2 regions of the Streptomyces sp. NPDC005070 genome follow, and region 2 is predicted to be linked to the other one. Evidence: riboswitches for the same ligand, from Rfam matches in the RefSeq annotation. Region 2 holds a riboswitch; the other holds the start of a gene.

Region 1 (3,400 bases), on a different contig from region 2:
ACCGGCGTTGGGCTGGAGCGACACCTTGTCGTAGCCGGTGACCTCGGCGAGCTGGTCCTCCAGCTCGTGGATCAGCGTCAGGTAGCCCTGTGCCTGCTCGGCGGGCACGAAGGGGTGGAGCTGCCCGAACTCGGGCCAGGTGACCGACTCCATCTCGGTGGTCGCGTTGAGCTTCATGGTGCAGGAGCCCAGCGGGATCATGCCGCGGTCGAGCGCGTAGTCGCGGTCGGAGAGCTTGCGCAGGTAGCGCAGCATCGCCGTCTCGGAGCGGTGGTCGTGGAACACGGGGTGCGTGAGGTACGCGTCGGTGCGCAGCAGCGCGGCCGGCAGGGTGTCCTCGGTGCTCGCGTCCAGCGCCTCGATGTCGCCCTCGACACCGAACGCGCTCCACACGGCGGCGAGCTGCTCGCGGGTGGTCGTCTCGTCGCACGAGATCGACACCTGGTCGGCGTCGACGGGGTGGAGGTTGACGCCGTTGACGCGGGCGGCGGCCACGATCGCGGCGGCACGGCCCGGGACCCGCACGGTGAGCGTGTCGAAGTAGGCGCCGTGGACGACCTCGACGCCGCCGGCGGTGAGCCCGGCGGCCAGCACCGTGGCGTAGCGGTGGGTACGCCGTGCGATGGTCCGCATGCCCTCGGGGCCGTGGTAGACGGCGTACATGCCGGCCATCACGGCGAGCAGCACCTGAGCGGTGCAGATGTTGCTGGTCGCCTTCTCCCGGCGGATGTGCTGCTCACGCGTCTGCAGGGCGAGGCGGTACGCCTTGTGCCCGTCGGCGTCCACGGACACGCCGACCAGGCGGCCGGGAAGGCTGCGCGCGAAGTTCTCGCGGACCGCCATGTAGCCGGCGTGCGGACCGCCGAAGCCCATCGGCACGCCGAAGCGCTGCGTCGTACCGACGGCGATGTCCGCGCCGAGCTCGCCGGGCGAGGTCAGCAGGGTCAGGGCGAGCAGGTCGGCGGCGACGGTGACAACCGCGCCCAGCTCGTGTGCCTGCTCGACGAGCGGCTTGATGTCGCGTACGGCACCGGAGGCGCCGGGGTACTGGATCAGCACGCCGTTGATCTCACGCCCGGCGAGGTCGGCCGGGATGCCGTCGGCGAGGTCGGCGACGACGATCTCGACGCCGGTCGGCTCCGCACGGGTCTCTATGACGGCGACGGTCTGCGGCAGGGCGTCCGCGTCGACCAGGAAGAGGCCCTTCTTGTTCTTGCCCATGCGGCGGGACAGCGCCATGGCCTCGGCGGCGGCGGTGCCCTCGTCGAGGAGGGAGGCGCCGGAGGTCGGCAGCCCGGACAGCTCGGCGACGACGGTCTGGAAGTTCAGCAGCGCCTCGAGACGGCCCTGCGAGATCTCCGGCTGGTACGGCGTGTACGCGGTGTACCAGGCCGGGTTCTCCATGACGTTGCGCAGGATCACCGGCGGCGTGAACGTACCGTAGTAACCGAGGCCGATCATGGAGCCGAGCACCTGGTTGCGGTCCGCGAGGGAGCGAAGCTCGGCCAGTACCTCGGCCTCGGTGCGCGCGGCCGGCAGGTTCAGGGCCTCGACGTTCTTGATCACGTCCGGCACCGCGGCGGCCGTCAGCTCGTCGAGCGAGCCGTATCCGACCTGCGCGAGCATCTTGGCCCGTGCTTCGGAGTCGGGTCCGATGTGGCGCTGCTCGAAGGGAATGCCCTGTTCGAGCTCGGAGAGCGGAATGCGAGGGGCGGTCATGGCGGAGGCCTCCTGGTCTGACGCGACCTTCGAGGGGCACCCCGGCACGGGTACCCCGACGGCCTCCCCCTCTGTCATCTCAACCTGAGAGTTTCACCGGATGGTCCCGCGGACAACCCGGCTTTCACCGTCGGTGAGAGCGGAGGCCATCGACACCCGCCCTGCTTTCCAGAGTGACCTCGTCCGTGCGGTACGTGAGCCTGAGAGATTCCGGGGAGGAGTTGCTCCTTCGGCGCCTCCGGTGAAAATCCGGAGGACTCTCCCGCACGGGATCAGCAGCCGCTTGCCAGCCTACCAGCGAGGACAAGCCGACAGCCCTCGAGTGGCCGCCTTCACAAATGTGCTCTTTTGTAGTACTTACGGATGAGTTTGCGACCACTGGAGGGACCGTGCAGACCGACATCGATCCGCGCAACCTGATCGGCCGCAAGGCGTTCGACAGCAACGGCACCAAGATCGGCACGATCGACGAGGTGTACCTCGACGACGCGACCGGCGTCCCGGAGTGGGCGGCCATACGCACCGGGCTGTTCAGCAGGGATGCCTTCGTGCCCCTGGAGCCCAGCGAGATCATCGAGGGGACCCTGCGTATCCCCTTCGACCGGGCCCTGATCAAGGACGCCCCCGACTTCGGCGTCGGGCGCCATCTCTCCCCCGAACAGGAGCTCCAGCTCTACCACCACTACGGCCTCGACGTGGCGTCCCCGCCCCCACCGGACCGGGACTTCGGCCGACTCGCGGGCTCCGAGGACACCTGAGCCCCCGGGCCGGGACCACGCGTCCCGGCCGCTGACACCGACGGCCCGGGGCCCGCCGGCGTCCCGCCGGCGTCCTCGGGTCCTCGCTCCACCAGCGGCAGCGGGTCGGCCGGTTCGAGCCGCGGATCGTCCGTCCGGAAGGTCCGCACCCGGCCGGGCTCGGAGTACGGCGTCTCGAACCGCACCGTGACCCGCCCCAGCCCGCTCCCCTGCACCCAGCCATGCCCGTACTCGGCATGACACACGTCGTGCCCGGAGGGCCACCTCCGCTCGGCCGCCGCCACCTCGGCCGCGCCGGTCACCTCGGCCGGCTCGTCCCCGGCATGCTTCTCGGCCACCGGCTCCCCCACGGCCGCGGCCTGTGCCTGCGCGAACAGGTCCTCCTGCGTGTAGTCGGCGAGCCCGGACACACCGACCCCCAGCAGCCGGACGCCGCCGGTCGTGTCCACGCCCTCCAGCAGCCGGGCGGCGGCCTCCCGGACGACGCCGGGGTCGTCCGTGGGCCCCCGCAGCGTCTCGGACCGCGTCAGCGTCGAGAAGTCGTACCGGCGGACCTTCAGCACGATGGTCCGCCCCGACAGTCCGGCCCCGCGCAGCCGCCGCACGCACCGGTCCGCGAGTCGCTGCACCTCGAGCTCCACCCGGACCCGGTCGTGGATGTCCACGTCGTACGTGTCCTCGACCGACACCGACTTGGTCTCCCGCTCGGCCACCACGGGCCGCTCGTCGTGGGCCAGCGCCATCGCGAACAGCGCGTGCCCGTGAGCCTTCCCCAGGAGTCGTACGAGCTCGTCCTCGCCCGCCTCGGCGAGCTCCTCGACGCTGGTGATGCCGGCCCTGCGCAGATGGTCGCCGGTGGCCGGCCCCACACCCGGCAGCGTCCGCACCGACATCGGCCCCAGCAGCGCCCGCTCGGTGCCCGG
Region 2 (3,400 bases):
TCACCAGGGCCGGGTCGTCCACGACGTCCTGGTTGGCCTCGACGACCTCGCCGTTCACCGGGGAGTACAGGTCGCTGACCGACTTGGTCGACTCCAGCTCGCCGCAGGACTCGCCCGCGGCCACCGTGTCACCGACCGAAGGGAGCTGGGCGTAGACGACATCGCCGAGCGCGTTGGCCGCGAACTCGGTGATGCCGACCGTCGCGACGCCGTCCTCGGCGACCGACAGCCACTCGTGCTCCTTGCTGTAACGCAGCGTCTGGGGGTTGCTCATGACCTGAATTCTCCTGTACGCGGTGGAGTGCTGATGGAGGGAAGCGTGGGTGACCGGGCGGATGTGCCCAGGGTCACGTCCGGCGCCCCGGCGGGCGCCCGTCAGTGCCGGAGCCCCGCGGGGGCATCCGTCAGTGGCGGCGCCCGGAAGGCGTCCGTGTCATGTCCGGCCCCTGCGGACCAGTGTCACTTCTGGCGCTTGTAGAACGGCAGCGCCACGACCTCGTACGGTTCGTGGCTGCCCCGGATGTCGACACCCACACCGGTCGTGCCCGGCGCGGCGTGCGCGGCGTCGACGTACGCCATCGCGATCGGCTTGCCCAGCGTGGGGGAGGGGGCGCCGGAGGTGACCTCGCCGATCACCTCACCGCCGGCGACGACCGAGAACCCGGCGCGCGGCACACGGCGGCCCTCGGCGATCAGGCCGACGAGGACCCGCGGCGGGTTCTGCTCGGCGCGGGCGGCGGCGGCCTCGAGTGCCGCGCGCCCCACGAAGTCGCCGTCCTTCTCGAACTTCACGACCCGGCCGAGGCCGGCGTCGAACGGGGTCAGCGAGGTGGTCAGCTCGTGCCCGTACAGCGGCATGCCCGCCTCCAGGCGCAGCGTGTCGCGGCAGGAGAGACCGCAGGGGACGAGACCGGCCGGGGTGCCCGCGTCGGTCAGGGCCTGCCACACCTTCTCGGCGTCGGCGGGGGCGACGAACAGCTCGAAGCCGTCCTCACCCGTGTAGCCGGTGCGGGCGATCAGGGCCGGGACGCCGGCCACCGTGCCCGGCAGGCCCGCGTAGTACTTCAGGCCGTCGAGGTCGGCGTCGGTGACCGCCTTGAGGATGCCGGGGGACTCGGGGCCCTGCACGGCGATCAGCGCGTACGCGTCACGGTCGTCGCGCACCTCGGCGTCGAAACCGGCGGCGCGCTCGGTCAGGGCGTCCAGCACGACCTGGGCGTTGGAGGCGTTGGCGACGACCATGTAGTGAGCGGAACCGGCCTCGTGCTCGGCGAGCCGGTAGACGATCAGGTCGTCCAGGATGCCGCCGTCCTCCTGGCAGATCATGGTGTAGCGGGCGCGGCCGACGCCGACGGTGGCGATGTTGCCGACCAGCGCGTGGTTCAGGAGGTCCGCCGCCTGAGGTCCGGTGACGGTGATCTCGCCCATGTGGGAGAGGTCGAAGAGACCGGCCTTCGTGCGGACGGCGAGGTGCTCGTCGCGCTCCGAGCCGTAGCGCAGGGGCATGTCCCAGCCCGCGAAGTCGGTCATGGTCGCGCCGAGCGAACGATGCAGGGCATCGAGCGCGGTGTGACGGGGTGCGTTGCTGCTCATCGGTCTGGCTCCCAGGGCATGACGGCGAGGTCGTTCCTCCCCATCTGTCATCGGAACCTGAGAGGTTCATCAAGACCCCACGAATCGGTGGTCCTGACTTGCACCTTGGGTGGGGCCGACGGAGCGGCCCGCTTTTCAGATGTGCCTCGCCCGCGCGGTAACGGTGCCTGAGAGATTCAAGGGAGGGACTTGCTCCTTCGGCGCCCGGGTACACGTACCCAGGACTCTCCCGCGCGGATTCAAGCGGCCGGTATGCAGTTGGCGCGGCCATCATCGCACGCGCTGTCGGATCACGGCAGCCCGCCATCTGTGACCGTGCTGTGGCAGTCCGCGTACGAAAAGAGGAAGCGCCGGGCATTACCTTCTCTTTACACTCGACGGGGATGGGACTCCACATCGAAGGGGAGGACGGTCACGGTGAACAGGACCACGGCGTACGCGACGACCTCGGGTCTCGCACTGCCCGAGCAGCCCGGCGCACCGGCCCGGGAGGCCCGCGGACCGCGTGCCGCGGCCGTCGTGCGGGACCTCCGTGACCGGGTCGGGCACAGTCCGCACGGTCTCCGCTTCGGGGCGCACGACGTGGTCGTGGTCAGCGGACTGCCCGGGAGCGGCAAGTCGACGCTGATGCGGCGGGCCGTGCTGGGCGCGCGCGTCGACTCCCAGGACACCCGCGACCGCTGGGACGGCCGGATGTCCGGGCGCCTGCCGTACGCGCTCTACCGCCCCCTCGTCCGCCTCGCGCACTACGCCGGCCTGCGCCGCGCCCTGCGCGAGGGCGGCGGACTCGTCGTGCACGACTGCGGCACGCAGGCCTGGGTGCGCCGCTGGCTCGCCCGCGAGGCCCGGCGCCGCGGCGGGGCGCTGCACCTGCTGCTGCTCGACGTCACGCCCGGCACCGCGCTGGACGGCCAGCGCGATCGCGGCCGGGGCGTCTCGCGCTACGCCTTCGCCCGCCATCGCGGTGGGGTCGCCCGGCTGCTGCGCTCCGCCGAGCGGGGAGACCTGCCCGAGGGATGCGGCTCCGCGGTGCTGATCGACCGTGACGCGGCGGACGTGCTGCACAGGATCGACTTCGGCCACTGACCGGCAGCGCGCCGCGGGATCGGCTTCGGCCACTGACCCGCCGTGGCGGCCCACTAACCTAACCAGCCGGAACAATGGTTCGAAGCGGACGGTAGACAGATGGACTTTCCGGCACAGGCGCACCCCCATCCGCACGGCGGTTGGCCCGGCAACGAGCTGGAGGAGGTGTTGTCCGCCTCCCTCGGCGTGCCCGGGCCCTCGGCGGCCGCCCGTATCGTCGAGGTGCTCGGCCGCAGCTTCGTGTGGGTGCCGCTGCCCAACGGCGGCGGCCCGCAGAGCGGTCCGCTCGATCTGCCCACGATGGACATCGGCGGGCAGGTCCACGTCCCCGTCTTCAGCTCGGAGGAGCAGTTCCGCCAGGTCGTCGGCGGTCACATGTCGTACACGATCGCGCCCGCCGTGGAGTTCGCCCGCGGGCTCCCCCCGCAGGTCGGCATCGTGGTGAACCCGGACGGCGTGGTCGGCGTGCCGCTGCCGCCGCCTGCCGTCGCCGAGCTGTGCAGGGCCGGGCGGTCCGAGCTGGACGGGGCGGCCAGCGGCGGCCGTGTGCGGCTCTTCGAGCCCGACTGGCAGGACGATCCGATGGACTTCCTGGCCGCTGCCTCGGCGGAGTTCGCCGCCACCGGTGTCGTCCTGAGCGCGCGGCGCTGTCTGGCCAGCGTGGAGGGCGACGCCCCGGTCATGTTCATCGGCGTCGAGCTCTCGGTGTGGGAGGGCGACG

What was found. Region 2 has a riboswitch for glycine ahead of gcvT (glycine cleavage system aminomethyltransferase GcvT). Riboswitches for the same ligand answer to the same signal wherever they lie in the genome.
Region 1: linked by a shared signal. The riboswitch ahead of gcvP (aminomethyl-transferring glycine dehydrogenase) and the one ahead of gcvT (glycine cleavage system aminomethyltransferase GcvT) in region 2 are both predicted to bind glycine.

What each region holds. Positions count from the first base shown of each region.
Region 1 covers NZ_JBSFZS010000045.1:44,787-48,186, forward strand. The annotation lists gene gcvP (aminomethyl-transferring glycine dehydrogenase) at 1-1,719, opposite strand, end outside; glycine riboswitch at 1,898-1,994, opposite strand; gene ACWEBX_RS17675 (PRC-barrel domain-containing protein) at 2,109-2,477, shown strand; gene ACWEBX_RS17680 (DNA polymerase IV) at 2,402-3,400, opposite strand, start outside.
Region 2 covers NZ_JBSFZS010000075.1:16,470-19,869, forward strand. The annotation lists gene gcvH (glycine cleavage system protein GcvH) at 1-274, opposite strand, end outside; gene gcvT (glycine cleavage system aminomethyltransferase GcvT) at 460-1,593, opposite strand; glycine riboswitch at 1,628-1,738, opposite strand; glycine riboswitch at 1,739-1,835, opposite strand; gene ACWEBX_RS24190 (AAA family ATPase) at 2,011-2,679, shown strand; gene ACWEBX_RS24195 (enhanced serine sensitivity protein SseB) at 2,779-3,400, shown strand, end outside.